DNA from 3 places in the Paracoccus sp. pheM1 genome. Region 3 is predicted to be linked to each of the others. Evidence: riboswitches for the same ligand, from Rfam matches in the RefSeq annotation. Region 3 holds a riboswitch; each other region holds the start of a gene.
What was found. A riboswitch is a leader RNA that binds a small molecule or an ion and turns the genes downstream of it on or off. The one in region 3 is predicted to bind cobalamin.

Region 1 (7,891 bases), on a different contig from region 3:
GCGTGTCATAGGTGTTCTGCAGCCGCAGCTGCACGATGTCATCGACCGAAACGCCACCCGGCGTTTGACCGGAGGGGTAGCGGGACGACACCTCGGCATGGATTTCCGAAAAAGTCTTTCTGCTCATGATGCTTCCTTTCAGCAGGGTCGGTTCGGGGATCGGCAGCCGCGGCTTGCGGCAAGGCGGGGCATCCGGGGGGAAGCGGTCCGCCAAAGGGGGAAAGCGTGCGGATGATGTCCATCGGGCCCCTCAGTCCAGCGCGTTCAGCAGGTCATAGGCCGGCAGGGTGATGAAATCGGGCAGGGTCTCGGCCGTGGCCGCCTCTTGCACGATGCGCGCGGCCGAGGCGTAATGGCCGCGATGGAACCCGTTCGGGCCGAGCCGGTCGAGGATGCGCACGATCTCGGCCTGCATCAACTCGCCCAGCCATTCGGCGGTCAGCCGGCGCTCCCCGCCGCCCTCCAGCGCGACCGGGGCGCCGTGGCGCAGCCATTGCCACAGCTGGGCGCGGCTGATCTCGGCGGTGGCGGCATCCTCCATCATGTTCTGGATCGGCACCGCCCCGCGGCCGGACAGCCATTGCGCCAGGTATTCGACGGCGACCTGGATGTTCAGCCGCACGCCCGCCTCGGTGATCCGGCCCTGATGCGGTTTCAGCAGCATGGCGGGCTCGATCCGCCATTGCTGGCGCGGCTTGCGGATCTGGTTCGGACCGGGCATGGCGGCGTCGAAGACCGCCTGCGCCACCGGCACCAGGTCGGGATGCGCGACCCAACAGCCGTCGAAGCCCATGCCGACCTCGCGCTGCTTGTCGGCGCGGACGCGGGCAAAGGCGGCCTCGTTCGCCTCGGCATCGCCCCGGACGGGGATCGCCGCCGACATGCCGCCCATGGCATGGATGCCGCGGCGGTGGCAGACCTTGACCACGCGGGCGGCATAGGCGGCCAGGAAGGCGTCCTCCATCCCGACCTGCGCCCGGTCGGGCAGCACATAGGCGGCATGGCTGCGCAGGGTCTTGATATAGCTGAAGATATAGTCCCAGCGGCCGCAGTTCAGCCCGGCGATATGGTCGCGCAGCTCCCAGACGATCTCGTCCATCTCGAAGGCGGCGGGCAGGGTTTCGATCAGCACCGTGGCCTTGATCGTGCCCTGCGCCAGCCCCATGCGGTCCTGGGCAAAGGCAAAGACCTCGTTCCAGAACCGCGCCTCGCCATGGGCTTCCAGCTTGGGCAGGTAATAGAACGGCCCGCGCCCGGTCGCGGCCAGCGCCCGTCCGCAATGATAAAGCGACAGGCCGAAATCGAACAGTGCCGCCGAGACCGGCTGGCCGCCGATCAGCACATTCGCCTCGGGCAGGTGCAGCCCGCGCGGGCGGACGACCAGCAGCGCCGGGTTGGGGCCGACGCGATAGCTCTTGCCATTCGCCTGGTGCTCCAGCGTGCCGTCGCGATAGTCGATCAGGTTCGCCTGCCCGGCGATGACATTGGCAAAGCTGGGCGCGGTCGCATCCTCGAAATCGGCCATGAAGACGCGCGCGCCCGAGTTCAGCGCGTTGATCATCATCTTGCGATCCACCGGGCCGGTGATCTCGACCCGGCGATCCTCCAGCGCGGGCGGGACGGGGGCGGCCTGCCAGATGCCCTGCCGGATCTCGCGCGTCTGCGGCAGGTAGTCGGGCAACTCGCCCCGGTCGATGCGCTCCTGCCGACGGGCGCGGGCGACCATCAGCGCATGCAGCCGCAGGCCGAAGCGGGCCTGCAATGCGGCGACGAAACCCAGCGCCTCGGGGGTCAGGACATGATCCGCGCCCGGCACGGCGCGCAGGACGACGGGCGGAAGCGGTGGGGCATTGCGGTCGAGCGGCATGGCGGCCTCCTGTGATTCACGGCGTAATGTCACAGTAGTAATGTCATGCTGCATGTGCATTATTGCTTTGAAAACAACGGGTGTTGCGGTCAGTCTTGTCACCGTGCAGCCGCAGAACTTGTAAGGTTTGTCACATGGCCCGAGGCGAGAAACTGATCATCGGCCAGCGCCTGCGCGTGCTGCGCCAGTCGCTGGGGCTGACCCAGGCGCAGATGGCGGCCGAGCTGGGCGTCTCGGCCAGCTATGTCACGCTGATCGAATCCGACCAGCGCCCGGCCTCGGCGCGCTTCCTGATGCGGCTGGCCGAGGTCTATGACATGAACATCGCCGAGCTTGCGCCCTCGACCGACGCGCAGCTTGCGGCGGATTTCGCCGCGGCGCTGAAGGATCCGGCGCTGGAGGCAGGCGCGCCGTCCCGCGCCGAGATCGAGGCGGTGCTGCAAGCCTCGCCGCGGATCGCGGCGGCCTTCGTGCGGCTGCACGACAGCCACCGCCAGGCGCTGCTGCGGCCGCAGGCCGACGACAACCCGCTGACCGACCGCGACAAGGTCGAGGCGCTGGCCGGCACATCGCGCCCGGTCGATGCGGTGCGCGGCTGGTTCTATGCCCGGCGCAACCATGTCGATGCGCTGGACCGCGCCGCCGAGGCGCTGGCCGAGGAGCTGGCGCTGCACCGCAACGAGCCGCATATGGCCCTGACCGGCCGGCTGGCCGCGCATGGCATCGCTGTGCGCATCCTGCCCGCCCCGGTCATGGGCGAGCAGCTGCGCCGCTTCGACCCGCACCGGCGCGAGCTGATGCTGTCGGAACTGCTGGCGCAATCCAGCCGCCGCTTCCAGATCGGCGTGCTGCTGGCCCGGCTGGAGCAGGAACCGCTGATCGCCCGGCTGGTCGACGAGGCGGGGCTGGCCGACCCGCCTGCCGTCGCGCTGATGCGGGTGAGCCTGGCGAATTACTTCGCGGCGGCGCTGATGATGCCCTATGCCCGCTTTCTCGCCGCCTGCGAATCGGCGCGCTACGACGTCGAGCTGCTGGGCCACCGCTTCGGCGCCAGTTTCGAGCAGACCGCGCATCGCATGTCGACGCTGCAACGCCCCGAGGCGCGGGGCATCCCGTTCTTCTTCGTGCGGGTGGACCGGGCCGGGAACATCTCGAAACGCTTCAGCGCCGGGCGGTTCCCGTTCTCGCGCTTCGGCGGCACCTGCCCGTTGTGGAACATCCACGCCGCCTTCGAGACGCCGGACCGGGTGCAGACCCAGGTGATCCGCATGCCCGAGGGCGCCAGCTATTTCTCGATCGCGCGCACGGTGGCGCGGGCCGGCGGCACCCATGGCGCACCGGCGCAACGGCTGGCGATCGGGCTGGGCTGCGACGTGGCCTATGCGCCGCGGCTGGTCTATGCCGACGGCATCGACCTGGACCGCATCCGGCCGGTGGACATCGGGCTGAACTGCTATCTCTGCGAGCGGCCGGATTGCTCGGCCCGCGCCCATGCCCCGATCAACCGCCGGCTGCGCGTCAACGAACGCGAGCGCAGCCTGGCGATCTTCAGCTTCGAGGAGGGCTAGGCGCCCGCAGGCAGGCCGTGGCCGGGCGCCCATGCTGACGCTTGCCAGCGCCCGCGCCGGCAGCTAGGGAGAGCGCGTCGGTTTCCGCAAGGAATTGAAAGGGAATCCGCCGGGGTCGCAAGGCCCCGAACCGGAACTGCCCCCGCAACTGTAGGCGGCGAGCAGGATGCGAGAACGCCACTGTGGCCCCGTGCCATGGGAAGGCCGCATCCCTGCCGTGACCCGCCAGTCAGGAGACCTGCCGACGACGTTTGACCAATCCGAGCGGGTCGGCTCGGGAGGGGTTGCGACCGGCATTGGCCCGGTCTCCATCCGCTCATCCGGCCTGTTCATGATGTAGCGGAAGGAAACATCATGCTGAGGCTCACCACGGCGATCATCGCCACGTCCACCCTGGCGCCGATGGCGCTGGCGGGCACCGAATACCCGCTGACCCTGACCAGCTGCGGCCACGAGGTCACTTTCGACAAGGCGCCCGAAAGCGTCGTCAGCGTCGGGCAAAGCACGACCGAGATCCTGTATATGCTTGGGCTGGCCGACAAGGTGGCGGGCACGGCGCTGTGGATCAACCCGGTCCTGCCCGAATTCGCCGAGGCGGACGCCAGGGTCGAGCGGCTGGCCGACAACGCCCCCAGCTTCGAAAGCGTGCTGGCCAAGAAGCCTGGGCTGGTGGTCACGGCCTATGAATGGATGATCGGCCCGCAGGGCGCGGTCGGCACGCGCGAGATGTTCGACGACGCGCAGATCCCCAGCTGGATCATGCCGACCGAATGCGTCGGCAAGGACAATACGCAAAGCATGGACGGCGCGCGCTCGGTCCTGTTCGACACCGCGCTGCTTTACCAGGGCATCGAGGAACTGGCGGCGATCTTCGACGTATCGGAGCGCGGGACCGAGGTGATCGCCGACCTGAAGGCGCGCGAGGCGGCGGCGGTCGAGCGGGCGCAGGCGCTGGACCTGCCCGAGGGCGTGTCGGGCCTGTTCTGGTATTCCTCGGCCGAGATCGAGATCGACCCCTATGTCGCGGGCGCCAATGGCGTGCCGGGCTGGATGCTGTCCAAGCTGGGGGTGCAGAACGTCGTCGCCTCGCCCGAGGAATGGCCGACCGTCGGCTGGGAAACCATCGCCAAGGCCGGCCCGACCTTCATCGTCGCGGCCGAGATGAACCGCCGCCGCTTTCCCGCCGACGACATCGCCGTCAAGCGCGATTTCCTGACCTCGGACCCGGTGACAAGCGAGATGGAGGCGGTGAAGAACGACCGCATCCTGACCATGCCGGCCAATGCGATGGACCCCTCGGTGCGCGCGATCTACGCGCTGGAATCGCTGGCGGACTCGCTGGCCGGGTTCGACCTGCAATGAGGGTGCGCGCCGCGACCCGCAGCACGGGGCGCAATCGGGGCTGGCTGTGGCTGGCCCCCGCCGTGCTGGTCGCGGCGCTGCTCTTCGGCACGGCGGTGGGCGAGACGCGCATTCCGCTGGCCACCGTCATCGAGGTGCTGGCGGTCAAGGCCGGGCTTGGCTCGGCCGCGCTCGACCCGATCGACGCCAGCGTGATCTGGCATTACCGGCTGTCGCGGGCGGTGGTCGCGGCCTGCGGCGGCGCAGGCCTGGCGCTGTCGGGGCTGATCCTGCAGGCGCTGCTGCGCAACCCCCTGGCCGAGCCCTATCTGCTGGGGATTTCGGCCGGGGCCTCGACCGGGGCGGTCACGGTCGCGGTGGCGGGGATCGGCGCAGGGCTGCTCAGCATGTCGGCGGGCGCCTTTGCCGGGGCGCTGACCGCCTTCGCGCTGGTCGCGGCGCTGGCGCGCGCCGCCGGCGGCGGAACCGGGATGCGCGGCGCCGGGGTCATCATCCTGGCGGGCATCGCCGGCTCGCAGATGTTCAATGCGCTGACCGCGCTGATCATCGCGCAATCGGCCAGCGCCGAGCAGGCGCGCGGCATCATGTTCTGGCTGCTGGGCAACCTGTCGGGCGTGCGCTGGCCGGACAGCTGGGTCGCGGTGCCGATGGCGGCGCTGGCGCTGGGGGTGGGGCTGTGGCATGCGCGCGCGCTCGACGCCTTCGCCTTCGGGGCGGAAAGCGCCGCGTCGCTTGGCATCGACCTGCGGCGCACGCAGGCGCTGCTGATCGGCACGGCCTCGCTGGCGACGGCGATCATGGTCTCGATCGCCGGGGCCATCGGCTTCGTCGGGCTGGTGGTGCCGCATGCGATGCGCATCCTCGTCGGGCCGCGCCATGCCAGGCTGGTCCCGGCGACGGCGCTGGCGGGGGCGGTGTTCCTGGTGCTGTCCGACGTCGTCTCGCGCATCGTCATTCCCGGCCAGGTGCTGCCCATCGGCGTCATCACCGCACTGGTCGGCGCGCCCGCCTTTGCCGTGGTCATGATCCGGGGCCGGCAGCGATGACGCCCATCCTGGAAGCCGTCGGCGCCAGCCATGCCGTGCGCGGCCGCGAGATCCTGTCCGACATCAGCCTGCGCCTGCATCCGGGCGAGACCCTGGGCCTGATCGGGCCGAACGGATCGGGCAAGTCGACGCTGATGGGGCTGATGGCGGGCCTGCTGCGCCCCAACCGCGGCGAGATCCGGCTGGAGGGCCGGCCCATGGCCCGGCTGGGGCGACGGCAGATCGCGCGGCGGCTGGCGCTGGTCGCGCAATCGGCCGAGACGGCCGAGCGGATCACGGTGCGCGACGCGGTCGAGCTGGGCCGCACGCCCTGGCTTGGCCCGCTGCGGCCATGGGGTGCCCAGGACGACGACGCCGTCGCGGCGGCCCTCGACGCCGTGGACATGGCGCATATGGCGGGACGCGACTGGGCCTCGCTTTCGGGGGGCGAGCGCCAGCGCGTCCATATCGCGCGCGCCCATGCCCAGGCGCCGCGCATCCTGCTCCTGGACGAGCCGACCAATCACCTGGACATCCATCACCAGATCGCCATCCTCGACCTGGTCGCGCGGCTTTCCGTCACCACCGTCATCGCGCTGCACGACCTGCATCACGCCTTGCGCTGCGACCGGGTCATGGTGCTGCGCGCGGGCCGCTGCGTGGCGCTGGGGCCGCCGATGGAAATCCTGACCCCGGCGCTGATCCGCGAGATCTTCGCGGTCGAGGCCGAGATCATCCCCCATCCCCGCGGAGGCCGGCCGGTCTTCGCCTTCCAACGCCTTGCCTGAAAGGACATCCCATGCTGCTTCGCGCCGCGCTTCTTGCCTGCCTGCTGCCCGCCGCCGCCCTGGCCGAACTGCATGAGGTCAGGATGCTCAACCGCAACGACACCGGCCCGATGCCGTTCGAGCCGGACTACCTGGTGGTCCGGCCCGGCGACACAGTCCGCTTCCTTGCCACCGACCCCGGCCACAACGCCGCCACCATCGCCGGCATGATCCCCGAGGGTGGCGAGAAATTCATCGGCAAGATCAACGAGGAAATCGAGGTCACGCTGGACGCCGAGGGCATCTGGGGCATCAAATGCTCGCCCCATTACACCATGGGCATGGCGATGCTGATCCAGGTCGGCGACAGGCCCGCGACCAAGGCCGACCTGCCCGACGACCTGCCCGAAGCCGTTCGCCAGAGGATGCTGGAAATCCTCGAGCGGCGGAAAGCGGACTGAGCCGCGGCCGGGACCATGCGGAACCGTTCGGTCAAGGACGACATCCGCGACTATTGGAGCCACCGGGCCGAGACCTATGACCAAAGCCCCGGCCACGGCCTGATGGCCGCGCGCGAGGCCGCCGCCTGGCTGGCGCTGATCCGGCGCCACCTCGGCCCCGGCGAAGGCCGCCTTGCGCTGGACCTGGGCTGCGGCACCGGCGCCATGTCGCTGCTGATGCGGCAGGCGGGCCTTGCCGTCACCGGGCTCGACTTCGCCGGCCCGATGCTCGAGCGCGCGCGCCGCAAGGCGCAAGAGGCCGGCGCCCGCCTCGGCTTCATCGCCGCCGATGCCGAGAATACGCTGGAGCCGGACAACCGCTACGACGTGATCATCGCGCGCAACCTGCTGTGGACCCTGCCCGCGCCGCAGGCCGCGCTTGGCGACTGGTTCCGCATCCTGAAGCCCGGCGGGCGGCTTCTGGTCATCGACGGGGACCATGCCCGCCAAAGCCTGATCGAGCGCGCCCTGCCCCGGCTCGACCGGCTGCTCGGCAGGATGCAGGACAGCCACAGCCTGGTGACGCCGGCGCAATGGCGCGACCATGGGCGGATCATGGCGCAGCTGCCCTTTGGCGCCGGTCTGCGGGCGCGGGACGCCGCCGATCTGATCGGCGGGGCGGGCTTCACCGATCTGCGGCACGAGAACCTGCGGGCGATGCACAGCCGCCGCTGGCCCCTCTGGTCCCGCGCACGGCTTGCGGCGCTTGGCCAGCACCGCTTCGCCGTTTCGGGCCGCAAGCCGGGGCCGGGACAGTGACCGCCGGCCTGCCCACCGGAGAGCCGCGATTGTCCCCGAAAAC
Region 2 (7,891 bases), 720 kb from region 3:
ACCGCACCGGCTGGCAGGAAAACACCGCCTCCGGCTGGCAACGGCGCTGAAAGGCCCCGCCGCATCCGGCGGGGCCGCTTGGTTCAGGGCTGCGAGGTGGCCGGGCCCATGGGCTGGCCGTTGACGGTAAAGGGGCCGCCGCCCTCGGGCATCTGGATGTCCCAGACATTCTCGCCGCTCGCGCCGGGCTTGGCCATGGCGCGGGCCATGCGCAGCATCATCAGCGGCTGGGCGGCCTCTTCGGGCGGGGCCGCGGCCAGCGCCGCCTCGACCTTGTCGAGCCCCGTGGCCGAGATCAGCGCCGCGCCGGTGGGCGCCGCGCCCGGACCGGCCGCGATGTCCGCGCGATAGTCGATCTGGTAGCCGTCGCCCTTGATCTGCGACGGCGCAAGCTTCAGGTCGGCCGTGCCGCCAGGCAGCAGCGCCGCCTGCAGCTGTTCGGGCACCAGCCGCGCAAAGGGTTCCTCGGCGGCCAGGTCGAAGCCCTCGATCAGCATCTTCGCCGGCGCCGCCAGGTCGAAGCCCGAGGCGGTGAAATCCAGCGTCACCTCTTGCGGCAGGATCGGCTCGACCCAGGGCGGCAGCACGCCCTCGGGCACGGTCACGCCCAACAGCGCCACCCGTTCGTGCAGCCGGCCGTCGGCGGTGGCGCCGGACAGGCCGACCGTCACCTTGGTCGAGGCAAGGCCGAACTCGCCCAGCGGAGAGCCGATCTTCAGATCATGCAGGACCGCCTCCATCGACAGGTCGTCCCACAGCGGCATGGCGGCGGCCAGCTTGTCGCGCAGCCCGTCCTGCGAGCCCTTGATCAGCTCCTCGGACGGGTGGGCGACGAACCAGGCGAGCAGGGACAGCATGCCTTCGGTGCGCGCGCCGGTGATCTGGCCGCTGCCCTCGTAGCCGGGCGCGGTGATCTGGAAGGTCATCGGCTGGCCGCCCGGACCCATCAGGATCTCCTGCGACTGCTCCAGCCCCTCGGCGGTGAAGCTCATGGCCTGGTCGACGCCGCCGGCCTTGCCGGGCGCGCCGGTCAGCGACACCTCCATCCGCGCCGTGCGCTGGTGATCGCGCGAGACGACCTCGGGCTCGGTCGGGGGCTGTTCGGGCGCGGCTTCGGCGCCGGGCGGCGGCGGGGGCGCATATTGCACCGACTCGATGACGTAATCCGTCATCACCGCCGTCTGTTCGCGGAAACTCATCAGCCCCTCGTCCCAGATGCCGGTGGATTCGACCCTGGTCGTGCCCTTCTGCTCGAACAGGCGCGGCACCACCACCGACCAGCTCAGCACCTGGTCCTCGCTGACGCCCCAGCTGCCGTCGCCATTGTCGGTCAGCCGATAGGTCAGGGCCGAGACGCTGACCTGGGCCTGCTCGGCCGGAACCTGCGCCAGCAGCGGCGCCGGGTCGATCCGCAGTTCATAGCTTTCGCCCTGGGGGGTGACGGCGACCACGCCCTCGGTGCCGCCGAAATAGGTCTGGAAAACGCCGCGCAGCCGCGCGGCCCCCTCTTCGGTGGCGGGCACGGCCCAGGCCGCCGAGACGGGGCAGATCGCCAGCAGCGCCACAAGGCCTTGTCTCGCAAACATGTCCGAACATCCTTTCGAATTCACTGATCCTGCACAAGCGGCAGATGACAGGAAACAGGCTAGAACTCCACCCCCGGTTGCGCCTTGATGCCATCGCGGAAGGGGTGCTTGACCTGTTCCATCTCGGACACAAGATCGGCAAGCTCGATCAGTTCCGGCTTGGCGTTGCGTCCGGTCAGGACCACATGCGTCATCGGCGGCTTTTCGCTGCGCAGGAAATCCAGCACCTCGTCCAGGTCCAGGTAGTCATAGCGCAGCGCGATGTTGATCTCGTCCAGCAGGACCATGCGGATCTGCGGATCGCGGATCAGCTCCTTGGCCTTTTCCCAGCCGGCGCGGGCGGCGGCGATGTCGCGCTCGCGGTCCTGGGTTTCCCAGGTGAAGCCCTCGCCCATGGCGTGGAACTGGCACAGGTCGCCGAAATGCGTGGTCAGCAACCGCCGCTCGCCGGTGTCCCAGGCGCCCTTGATGAACTGCACCACCGCGCAGGGCATGCCATGGGCGATGCAGCGCAGGATCATGCCGAAGCCCGAGGACGACTTGCCCTTGCCCTTGCCGGTATGGACGATGACCAGGCCCTTCTCGCCCTGCTTCTCGGCCATCATCCGGTCGCGGGCGGCCTTGATCCGGGCCATCTTCTCGGCGTGGCGGGTATTGTCGTCGGTCTGCATCGGGCACTCCTTCGCTTGACAAGTCGGGACCGGGCGCGCACAGACGAGAGGCGCTGGTTCCTGTCCTACGACAGGCGAAGAGGGAATGCGACAGGCAACCGCCTGGAAGCAGCCGCCCCCGCGACCGTGACCGGAAAGGTCGCCCCGAGGCCACTGGCGAGACGCCGGGAAGGCGGGGCGGCCGTGGGCCCAGGCCCGAATCCGCAAGCCGGGAGACCTGCCAGCGCGCGAAGGATTGACCGGCGGACGGGGTGTTCCCGCTGGGGCTTGGGCGCTGGTCCCCTGCCTCGTGCCGCCTTGAGGGATGAAGGGCGCATGACCGTCACGCTGCATGTCTGCATCACCTGCCGCGCCGGCCAGCCCGTCCCCGAGGGCGAGCCCGTGCCCGGCGCGCGGCTGCATGACGCGCTGGCGGCCGAAGGCGCCCCCGACGGCGTGCGCATCGTCCCCGTCGAATGCCTGTCCGCCTGCGCCAACGGCGCCGCCATCGCGCTGTCGGCGGCGGGCCGCTGGACCTATGTCTACGGCCGCATGTCGGCCGAGGACGCGACCGAGATCCTGCTGGGCGCCGCCGCCTATGCCCAGGCCCCCGACGGCATCGTGCCCTGGCGCGAGCGCGTCACGATTTTCCGCAAGCGCAGCCTCGCGCGCATTCCCCCGATTGGATAGAAGATGAACGACCTGACCAAGACCCCCGTCACCGTCATCACCGGCTTTCTGGGCGCCGGCAAGACCACGCTGATCCGCCACCTGATGTCGCAGCCGCAGGGCAAGCGGCTGGCGGTGCTGGTCAACGAATTCGGCACCATGGGCGTCGACGGCGAGATCCTGAAGTCCTGCGCCGACGAGAATTGCCCGGCCGAGAACATCATGGAGCTGTCGAACGGCTGCATCTGCTGCACCGTCGCCGACGATTTCATCCCGACGCTGGAACGGCTGATGGCGATGCCGGTCAAGCCCGACCACATCCTGATCGAGACCTCGGGCCTGGCCCTGCCCAAGCCCTTGCTGAAGGCCTTCGACTGGCCGGCGATCCGCTCGCGCATCACCGTGGACGGGGTGATCGCGCTCGCCGATGCCGAGGCGGTGGCGGCGGGCCGCTTCGCCCCCGACGAGGCCGCGGTCGAGGCGCAGCGCGCCGCCGACGACAGCCTGGACCACGAGACGCCCCTCTCCGAGGTGTTCGAGGACCAGATCGCCTGCGCCGACATCGTGCTGCTGTCCAAGGCCGACCTGGCCGGCGAGCAGGGGCTGGCCGCCGCCCGCGCCGTGATCGAGGCCGAGGCGCCGCGCAAGCTGCCGATCCTGCCGCTGACCGACGGGGTGATCGACCCGCGCGTGATCCTGGGCCTGGGTGCCGCGGCCGAGGACGACCTCGCCGCCCGCCCCAGCCACCACGACGGCGCCGACGACCACGAACACGACGATTTCGACTCGGTGGTGATCGAGCTGGCCGAGATCGCCGACCCCGGCGAGCTTGCCGCCCGCATCGAGCGGCTGGCCCGCGAACAGAACATCCTGCGGGTCAAGGGCCATGTCGCCGTCGCCGGCAAGCCCATGCGCCTCTTGGTGCAGGCGGTGGGCGAGCGGGTGCGGCACCAATACGACCGGCCCTGGGGCGACGCCCCCCGCGCCTCGCGCCTGGTGGTGATCGCCGAACATGACGACATCGACGAGGCCGCGATCCGGGCGGTCCTGGCTGCCTGACGATGCATGTCGTCTTCCGCGAAAGCCGTGGGCTGGAAGAGACCGAGGTTCCGACCGACCCCGGCCAAGGCCCCGCCGACCTGGTCGTGCTGTCCTATTCCGACAGCGACCTCGGCGCTTTCGCGGCGGGCTGGCATCGCGCTGCCGGGGGGCTGCCTTCGCTGCGGCTGTGCAACCTCTCGGCGCTGCGGCACCCGGTCTCGGTCGATCAGTATTGCGAGGCGACGCTTTCCGGCGCCCGCGCCGTGCTGGTCCGGCTGATCGGCGGCGAGCCCTATTGGCATTACGGCGTCGCCAGCCTCCAGGATCTGGCCCGCCGCCGCGGGATCGCCCTGGCCTTCCTGCCGGCGGACGGGCGTCCCGACCCGACGCTGGAGCGGTTTTCCACCCTGCCGCTGCCGCTGCTGCATCGGCTGGCGGCGCTTTGCGACCAGGGCGGTGCGGTCGCGGCGCAGATGGCGCTGGCGGAACTGGCCGGGGCCGCCGGCCTGCCCGCCGCCCCGGTCCAGGGGCAGGCCGCGATCCCGGACTTCGGTTTCTACGATCCCGACCGCGGCGTCATCGACCGCCCCCGGCCCGACCCCGAACCCGGCGTGCTGGTCAGCTTCTATCGCAGCTACCTGACCGCGGCCGACCTGGCGCCGGTGGACGCGATGATCCGCGCCCTGCGCACGGCCGGCTTTGCCGCGACCGGGGTCTTTGCGCCCTCGCTCAAGGCGCCGGGCTTTGCCGACTGGCTGGCGCCGCACCTGCCCGGCCTTGTCGCGGTGGTGAACCTGACCGCCTTTTCCGCCCGCGACGATGCCGGCGCCACGCCCTTCGACGGCACGGATTGCCCGGTCTTCCAGGTGGCGCTGTCCACCGCGCCCCGCGCCCTCTGGGCGGCCGAGGATCGCGGGCTTTCCGCCGCCGACCTGGCGATGCATGTCGTGCTGCCCGAGGTGGACGGCCGCATATTCCTGGGCGCGATCAGCTTCAAGGAACCGCAAGAGCGCGACCCCGACCTGCAACTCGCCCGCGTGATCCATGCCCCCGACCCGGACCGCATCGAGGCGGCGGTGGCGCGGATCACCGCCTGGCACCGGCTGCGGCAGGCGACACGCCGCGCGGTGGTGCTGTCCACCTATCCCGGCAAGGCGCATCAGCTGGCCCATGCGGTCGGACTGGACGCGCTGGCCTCCTGCGGCGCGATCCTCGGGCTTCCCCATGACGACCTGGGCCGGCAGCTGACCGCCGAGCGCATCCACTGGCCGCTCTCGGACTACCGGCAAGCGCTGGCCCGCCTGCCGCAACGCCTGCGCGACGACCTCGCCGCCGCATGGGGCGAGCCCCCCGACGGCTTCCGCTTCGCCGCCCTCCGCCACGGCGCCGACCTGATCGCCCTGCAACCAGAACGCGGCGAGGCAAAGACCCGCGCCGACGACTACCACGACCTGACGCGCACCCCGCGCCATGAATATGTCGCCTTCTACCTGTGGCTGCGCACGCAGGCGGACGTGCTGATCCACATGGGCGCGCATGGCACGCTGGAATGGCTGCCCGGCAAGTCGGTTGCCCTGTCGGGCGAATGCTGGCCCGAGGCGCTGCTGGCCGACATGCCGGTGATCTATCCCTTCATCGTCAACGATCCGGGCGAGGCTGCGCAGGCCAAGCGCCGGCTTTCCGCCGTGACGCTGGGCCACCTGCCGCCGCCGCTGGCGGATTCCGCGGTGCCCGAGAACCTCGCGCATCTGGAGCGGCTGCTCGACGAATATTCCACCGCCGACGGGCTGGATCCGCGCCGGCGCGACCGGCTGATCGCGGCGATCCGCGACGAGGCCCGCGCCGCCGGGGTGGAAACCGACCTGGGCCTGCCCCCCGACGCCGCGGCGGCCGAGGCGATCCCGCTGATCGACCGCTTCCTCTGCGATCTCAAGGACAGCCGCTTCGGCGACGGGCTGCATGTCTATGGCACCGGCCCCTGCGGCGCGGCCGAACGCGAAGGGCTGGCGCGCGCGCTGGCCGGCCAGCGGGTCGCACCCGGCCCCTCGGGCTCGCCGGCGCGGGGGCGGCAGGACGTGCTGCCGACCGGGCGCAACCTTTTCACCGTCGATCCCCGCGCCGTGCCCTCGCGCAATGCCCATGCCCAGGGGGTGAAACTGGCCGAGGAACTGCTGCGCCGCCACCTGCAGGACCATGGCGACTGGCCCCGCGGCCTGGTCGTCGACCTCTGGGGCAGCGCCACCATGCGCACGGCGGGCGAGGAATTCGCCATGGCGCTGCATCTCGCCGGCCTCAGCCCGCGCTGGGACGGCGCCTCGGGCCGGGTCGCGGGCATCGAGATCCTGCCCCTGGCCGAGCTTGGCCGGCCGCGGATCGACGTGACGCTGCGGGTCTCGGGCCTGTTTCGCGACATCTTCCCCGGCCTCGCCCAGCTTTTCGAGACCGGGGCCGAGGCGCTGGCGGACCGCGACGAAACCCCAGCCGACAACCCCTATCGCAACCGCGCCCCCCGCGTCTTCGGCCCCAAACCGGGGCTCTACGGCCTCGGCATCACCGACCTGGCCGAGAGCTTCACCGACCAGGCGCGGCAGGCGGCGGGCGAGGCCTGGCTGGCCGCCTCCTCCCATGCCATCGCCGCCGATGGCCGGATCACCCACCAGCCGCAGGCGATTCGCGACCGCTTGGCCCAGGCCGATGCCTTCGTCCATGCGCAGGACCTGCCGGAATCCGACCTGCTGCTGGCCGGCGACTATGCCGCGCATGAGGCGGGCTTCGCCGCCGCCATGGCGCGGATCGGCGCCGCGCGGCCGGCGCTCTACCACCTCGACGCCACCCGCCCGGACCAGCCGCGGGCCCGGACCCTGGCCGAGGAAATCGCCCGCGTCACCCGCGCCCGCGCCGCCAATCCGGCCTGGGCCGACGGCATGATGCGGCACGGCTTTCGCGGCGCGGCCGAGATCGCGGCGACGCTGGACCACATGGCCGCCTTCGCCAACCTGGCCGGCGTGGTGCCCGGCCATCTCTTCGACCTCTATCACGACGCCACGCTGGGCCGGCCCGAGGTCCTGGCCTTCATGGAACGCGAAAACCCCGCCGCGCTCGCCGCCATGCGCGCGCTTTTCGCGCGGCTGCTCGAATCGGGCCTCTGGGTCAGCCGCCGCAACTCGGTCCTGGCGGAGCTGGCGCCATGAGCTTCGCCGTCAAGGGCTGGTGCCCCGGTGCGCTGCGGCCGATGCAATCGGGCGACGGGCTGGTGCTGCGCATCCGGGCGCGGAACGGCCGGCTGGAACCGGACCAGGCACGGCTGATCGCGGCACTCTCGGCCCGGCACGGCAACGGGCTGATCGACCTGACCAGCCGCGCCAACCTGCAACTGCGCGGGCTGGACCCTTCCGGCCATGCCGCGGCCGTCGCCGCCCTGGCCGGCATCGGCCTGATCGACGACGACCCGGAATCCGAGGCACGGCGCAACGTGATCCTGTCGCCCTTCGCCCCGATGGGCGGCCCGGCCTGGCAACTGGCCGAGGCCATCGCCCAGGCGATGACCGCGCCCGATGCGCCGCAGGTGCCCGGCAAGTTCGGCTTTGCCGTCGATGCCGACCCGCCGGTGCTGGCCGACACGCCCGCGGACATCAGGCTGCGCCCGCAAGGCCCAGGCTGGCTGATCCTGCCGGACGGCGCCGATTGGGCGCTCAAGGCCGATAACACCGCCCAGGCCGCCACCCGCGCCATCGCCCTGGCGCATTGGTTCATGCAAGGCGGCGTGCAGGACGGCCGCGGGCGGATGCGCGACCACCTGCGCCGCGCCCCCGCCCTGCCCCATGGCGCGACCCCGCTGCCGTCTTCTCTGTTGCCCAAATACCCATGCGACAGCGCCACCGGAACCGCCGGCGCCCAACCGCCCGCCCCCGGCCCGGCACCGAACGGCTGGCTGCTGGGCTTCGC
Region 3 (5,093 bases):
GCGGGACGGAGCGGACGGTGGCCACAATGATGGGGATCGATGATCAGCCCGAAACGGCGAGGCGCGGGCAAACCATGACCAGGCCAGGATCGCACCCAAGCCCGTCCCCGGCAAACCCCACGTCCAGATAGCCGCTTGCGGAGGACATGCCTACGCTTCGGAACATGAGCATCACGCCGAAAGCTCTCGCCGCACGATATCGGCACCAGCGCTCAACGCCGCCAGCTTCCGCCTTGCCACGTTGCGCGACAAGGGCGCCATCCCGCAATTGGTGCAGGGATAAAGCCTGTCGGCCTCCACGAATTGCAACGCCTTGCGCAAGACCTCGGCAACCTCTTCGGGGGTTTCGATCGTGTCGGTCGCCACGTTGATGGCCCCGACCATCACCTTCTTTCCCCGCAGAAGCTCGATCAGATCCATCGGAACGTGGGAGTGCTGACACTCCAACGACAAGATGTCGATGCTGGATGTCCGCAGTTTGGGGAAGACTGACTCGTATTGCCGCCATTCCGCACCCAGAGTCCTCTTCCAGTCCGTATTGGCCTTGATCCCGTAGCCATAGCAGATGTGAACGGCTGTTTCGCATGTCAGACCTTCGGCCGCCCGCTCCAGCGCTGCAACCCCCCAGTCGTTCACCTCGTCGAAGAAAACGTTGAAAGCCGGCTCGTCGAACTGGATGATGTCGACACCGGCCGCCTCCAGCTCCCGCGCCTCTTCGTTGAGGATACGGGCGAATTCCCAGGCCAGCTTTTCACGGCTTTTGTAATGGCCGTCGTAGAGCGTGTCGATCATGGTCATCGGACCCGGCAGGGCCCATTTGATGGGCTGATCGGTCTGTGCACGCAGGAATTTCGCATCTTCGACGAATACCGGCCTGTTGCGCGATACGGCGCCGACGACGGTCGGGACACTGGCATCATAGCGGTTCCGGATCCGGACGGTTTCGCGTTTCTCGAAATCGACGCCTTCCAGATGCTCGATGAAGGTGGTGGCGAAATGCTGGCGCGTCTGCTCGCCGTCGCTGACGATGTCGATGCCCGCCTGCCGCTGATCATGCAGGGCCACGCGCAGGGCATCCTGCTTGCCTTCAAGCAGCTCCTCTCCTTGCAGATTCCATGGTGACCAGAGTTTTTCCGGCTCGGCGAGCCATGACGGTTTGGGCAGGCTTCCTGCGGTGGAGGTGGGCAGAAGTTTGTTCATTGCGCGTTTTCCTGGCTGGTTCGGATGATCAGGCGGCGTATTGGCCGGACCATTCTGCAAGAATGTCCCGGCAGGGCGTGATGAAATGTTCCTCGGCAAATTCGCCCTGCTCGACCGCCAGCCGGCTGCGTTCCTCGCGGTCATAGGTGACCCGCGTCAGCGAATAGTCCCGATGCGTCAGGCTCGGCCGATATGTCGAACCCGCAGGAGAGTTGGCGTTGTAGATTTCCGGGCGATAGATCCGCTGGAAGGTTTCCATCGTGCTGATCGTGCCGACAAGCTCCAGCGTCGAATAGTCATTGAGCAGGTCGCCCGTGTGATAGAACGCCAGTGGCGCAACCGCGTTCGGGGGCATGAAGTTGCGGACCTGCAACCCCATCTTGCCGAAATAGCGGTCGGTGAGGGATAAGTCGCCCTGCCGGTATTCGACGCCCAGAACCGGGTGTCGGTTCTCAGTTCTGTGATATGTCCGGCTGGTCGAGACGCTCAGGCAGATGACCGGCGGTTTCCCGGAGCATTGCCGATAGGCTGCCGAGTGCAGGAAGCTCTTGAACAGGTTGCCGTGCAGGTCTCCGAAATCTTCCGGCGTATCAAGATCCTTGCGATCCCGATTGTGCCGGGGCAGCACGATGCTGAAGTCGTAATCCCGCACATAGGACGAAAAGTTGTTCCCCGCGATACCCGCGATCCGTCGACCCGACAGGCGGTCGAGGATGGTCGGCTTCAAGATCTCGATCAACGGAAAGGCATCGACATGGCGTCCACCGCCGATGCTGACTGCGACCGAGATGATGTCGAGCTCGACCGAATAGCGGTCACGGCCCGGATTGTCCCAATCCGCCAGCGCATTGAAACGGTTGTCGATCATCGTGATCGCGTTGCGCAGATTGTCCTGCCGCGCCTCGCCCCTGGCCAGATTGGCAAAATTGGTTGTGGCGCGAGTGTTGTCCGACGGGCGATAGGTGTCGTCGAAACGAACGGTTGTAATGGAATAGGCGAGGTCACTCATCCTGGCATGCCTTCCGAGCGGCCCGCGGTCACGGGCCATGAAAACCAAACGATCCCCGTGACGGTTGTCACGAAGCGGCGATTTCACCTTGCGGATAGGCCGCTCCCGACGCGCCCACCGCGGCCGGAACAGGTGAAAGATCGAGGCAGGTTTCCTGACTTGCGGGTCGTCACCTGGACCGGCCTTCCCGACGCGAAATCCGCGCCAGTGGCATGTCGGACAGGCTCTCCGCCAACAGTTGCGGGGGCAGTTCCGGAATTGGCGAAAGCCTGACCGGATTCCCTTTTACCCGGGGTTTCCCCCGGCACCTTGATCTGTCGGCAGGGTCGGCTGGATCCGCGCCCAAGTCAACCTGGCGGAGGCATCGAAATTCTCATCTAGATTATGAGGATGACACAGGAGAGAGGTAAAGCGACGACGGCAGCTCGGTCAGGAGAACCCCATGTCGATCCTCGTAGAGTGATTGTCCGCCAAGGGCTCTTCGCATCGTATGCGCTGGTGGCAATCAGCGTTAATAGGAAGCGGCGGGGCCGCTCTCTTGGCCGAAGCTGGCCAATCTTGTGATGGTGGTTGGCAACTTGCGCTGGCGGTCGGGGCACCGCATTCCGCAAGTATTTCTACGCCAAAGTGTGCCAGCTTGCGATCAGCCCAAGCATAGCCGTTGAATCCCGCGACAGGCGGGTTTTCCTCATTGCATCGGATACCTGCAGGGAGGCTGGAACCACCTTGTCCGGCACGAAGATTCTCTGGGGCCAGATCAGCGTGGTCTTCCTGATCGTGCTGATGTTCGTCTGGTCCGGCACGCAATGGACGGCCTGGCGGCTCGGCTTCCAGCCCCAGCTCGGCCCGGCATGGTTCGATCTCTGGGGCATCCCGGTCTATTATCCGCCGGCCCTGTTCTGGTGGTGGTATTTCTACGACGCCTACGCCCCGCGCATCTTCATGGAGGGCGGCATCATCGCCGCCTCGGGCGGTTTCCTCGCCATCGGCATCGCCATCCTGATGTCGGTCTGGCGTGCCCGGGAGGCGGAGGATGTCGAGACCTATGGTTCGGCCCGATGGGCGGGCCGGGCCGAGATCGAACGGGCGGGGCTGCTCGGTCCCGACGGCGTCGTGCTGGGCAAGCTCGGTGTTGACTATCTGCGCCATGACGGGCCGGAACATGTGCTCTGCTTCGCGCCGACCCGCTCCGGCAAGGGCGTCGGGCTGGTGGTGCCGACACTGCTGACCTGGCCGGGCTCGGCCATCGTCCACGACATCAAGGGCGAGAACTGGCAGCTGACCGCCGGGTTCAGGGCCAGACACGGCCGGGTGTTGCTGTTCGATCCGACCAATGCGGGTTCCGCCGCCTATAATCCGCTGCTGGAGGTGAGGCGTGGGGAATGGGAGGTGCGCGACGTCCAGAACATCGCCGACATCCTGGTCGATCCCGAGGGCTCGCTGGAAAAGCGCAACCATTGGGAAAAGACCAGCCACGCCCTGCTGGTCGGCGTCATCCTGCACGTGCTCTATGCCGAGAAGGAAAAAACCCTGGCGCGCGTCGCCGCCTTCCTCTCCGATCCGCGCCGCTCGATCGAGGCGACGCTGGCGGCGATGATGAAGACCCCGCATCTGGGCGAGGCCGGGCCGCATCCGGTCATCGCCAGCGCCGCGCGGGAACTGCTGAACAAGTCCGAGAACGAACGCTCCGGGGTGCTGAGCACGGCGATATCCTTCCTCGGCCTCTATCGCGACCCGGTCGTGGCGGCCGTGACATCGCATTGTGACTGGCGCATCGCCGATCTGATCGCGGCGGAAAAACCCTCGACGCTCTACCTCGTTGTGCCGCCTTCGGACATCAACCGCACCAAGCCGCTGATCCGGCTGATCCTCAACCAGATCGGGCGACGGCTGACAGAGGACCTGCATGCCAAGGACGACCGCCACCGCCTGCTGCTGATGCTCGACGAGTTTCCGGCCCTCGGGCGGCTGGACTTCTTCGAATCTGCCCTCGCCTTCATGGCCGGCTACGGCATCAAGTCCTTCCTGATCGCGCAATCGCTGAACCAGATCGAGAAGGCCTACGGTCCCAACAACTCGATCCTCGACAATTGCCATGTCCGGGTCAGCTTCGCCACCAATGACGAGAGGACCGCGAAGCGGGTCTCCGACGCCCTTGGCACCGCCACCGAGATGAAGGCGATGAAGAACTATGCCGGGCACCGCCTCGCGCCCTGGCTCGGGCATATCATGGTCTCGCGCTCCGAGACGGCCCGGCCCCTGCTGACCCCCGGCGAGGTGATGCAGCTGCCGCCCGAGGACGAGATCGTCATGGTCGCCGGCACGCCGCCGATCCGGGCCAGGAAGGCGCGCTATTATGCCGATCCGCGCTTCCGCGAGCGGGTGCTGTCCCCGCCGGATCCGCGCGGGGTTGCGCCGGTAGCGCGGTCGGACGACTGGACCGGGCTGAAGCCGCCACAGCTGGATGCCGTGGGGCAGGGGGCTGATGCCGGAGCAGCGCCACATGCCGGCGCTGCACAGGCCGATGCGCAATCGTCCGCGGACTCGGACGATGCCGGGTTGCGCCGCGAACCGGGGTTGGAGCCGTATCAGGACATCGCCCCGGAGCCGGCTGCGCCTCCCGAGAACGAATTCGATCCCGACTTCGATGCCTCGGAACAGCAGGCGGGCCGCAACCGGGGGTTGGTGCGCGACATGCGCCGGGTCGCGCGCCAGATCTCCATGGACCAGAACGATGGAATGGAGCTTTGAGCCATGCCGCAACATGCCGACAAGAAGAAACGCCTCTCGGTCTATCTCGACCCGGACCTGATGCTGCTGCTGGCCGATTATGCCGACCGGCGCGGCAAATCCCGCTCGCTCATCGCCGAGGCGGCCATCGCCT

Region 1: linked by a shared signal. The riboswitch ahead of KF941_RS24130 (ABC transporter substrate-binding protein) and the one ahead of KF941_RS07345 (DUF1852 domain-containing protein) in region 3 are both predicted to bind cobalamin.
Region 2: linked by a shared signal. The riboswitch ahead of KF941_RS11115 (DUF1636 domain-containing protein) and the one ahead of KF941_RS07345 (DUF1852 domain-containing protein) in region 3 are both predicted to bind cobalamin.

Annotation. Positions count from the first base shown of each region.
Region 1 is NZ_JAGXCX010000003.1:280,596-288,486, forward strand. Features, by position in the region: gene KF941_RS24115 (isocitrate lyase) at 1-127, opposite strand, end outside; gene aceB (malate synthase A) at 251-1,867, opposite strand; gene KF941_RS24125 (helix-turn-helix transcriptional regulator) at 2,002-3,435, shown strand; cobalamin riboswitch at 3,497-3,696, shown strand; gene KF941_RS24130 (ABC transporter substrate-binding protein) at 3,790-4,797, shown strand; gene KF941_RS24135 (iron ABC transporter permease) at 4,794-5,843, shown strand; gene KF941_RS24140 (ABC transporter ATP-binding protein) at 5,840-6,610, shown strand; gene KF941_RS24145 (pseudoazurin) at 6,622-7,050, shown strand; gene KF941_RS24150 (methyltransferase domain-containing protein) at 7,066-7,848, shown strand.
Region 2 is NZ_JAGXCX010000001.1:2,176,382-2,184,272, forward strand. Features, by position in the region: gene bluB (5,6-dimethylbenzimidazole synthase) at 1-50, shown strand, start outside; gene KF941_RS11105 (hypothetical protein) at 84-1,586, opposite strand; gene cobO (cob(I)yrinic acid a,c-diamide adenosyltransferase) at 1,646-2,257, opposite strand; cobalamin riboswitch at 2,295-2,497, shown strand; gene KF941_RS11115 (DUF1636 domain-containing protein) at 2,573-2,926, shown strand; gene cobW (cobalamin biosynthesis protein CobW) at 2,930-3,964, shown strand; gene cobN (cobaltochelatase subunit CobN) at 3,967-7,137, shown strand; gene KF941_RS11130 (precorrin-3B synthase) at 7,134-7,891, shown strand, end outside.
Region 3 is NZ_JAGXCX010000001.1:1,459,983-1,465,075, reverse strand. Features, by position in the region: gene KF941_RS07350 (methionine synthase) at 172-1,200, opposite strand; gene KF941_RS07345 (DUF1852 domain-containing protein) at 1,229-2,209, opposite strand; cobalamin riboswitch at 2,336-2,536, opposite strand; gene KF941_RS07340 (conjugal transfer protein TraG) at 2,936-4,960, shown strand; gene KF941_RS07335 (ribbon-helix-helix protein, CopG family) at 4,964-5,093, shown strand, end outside.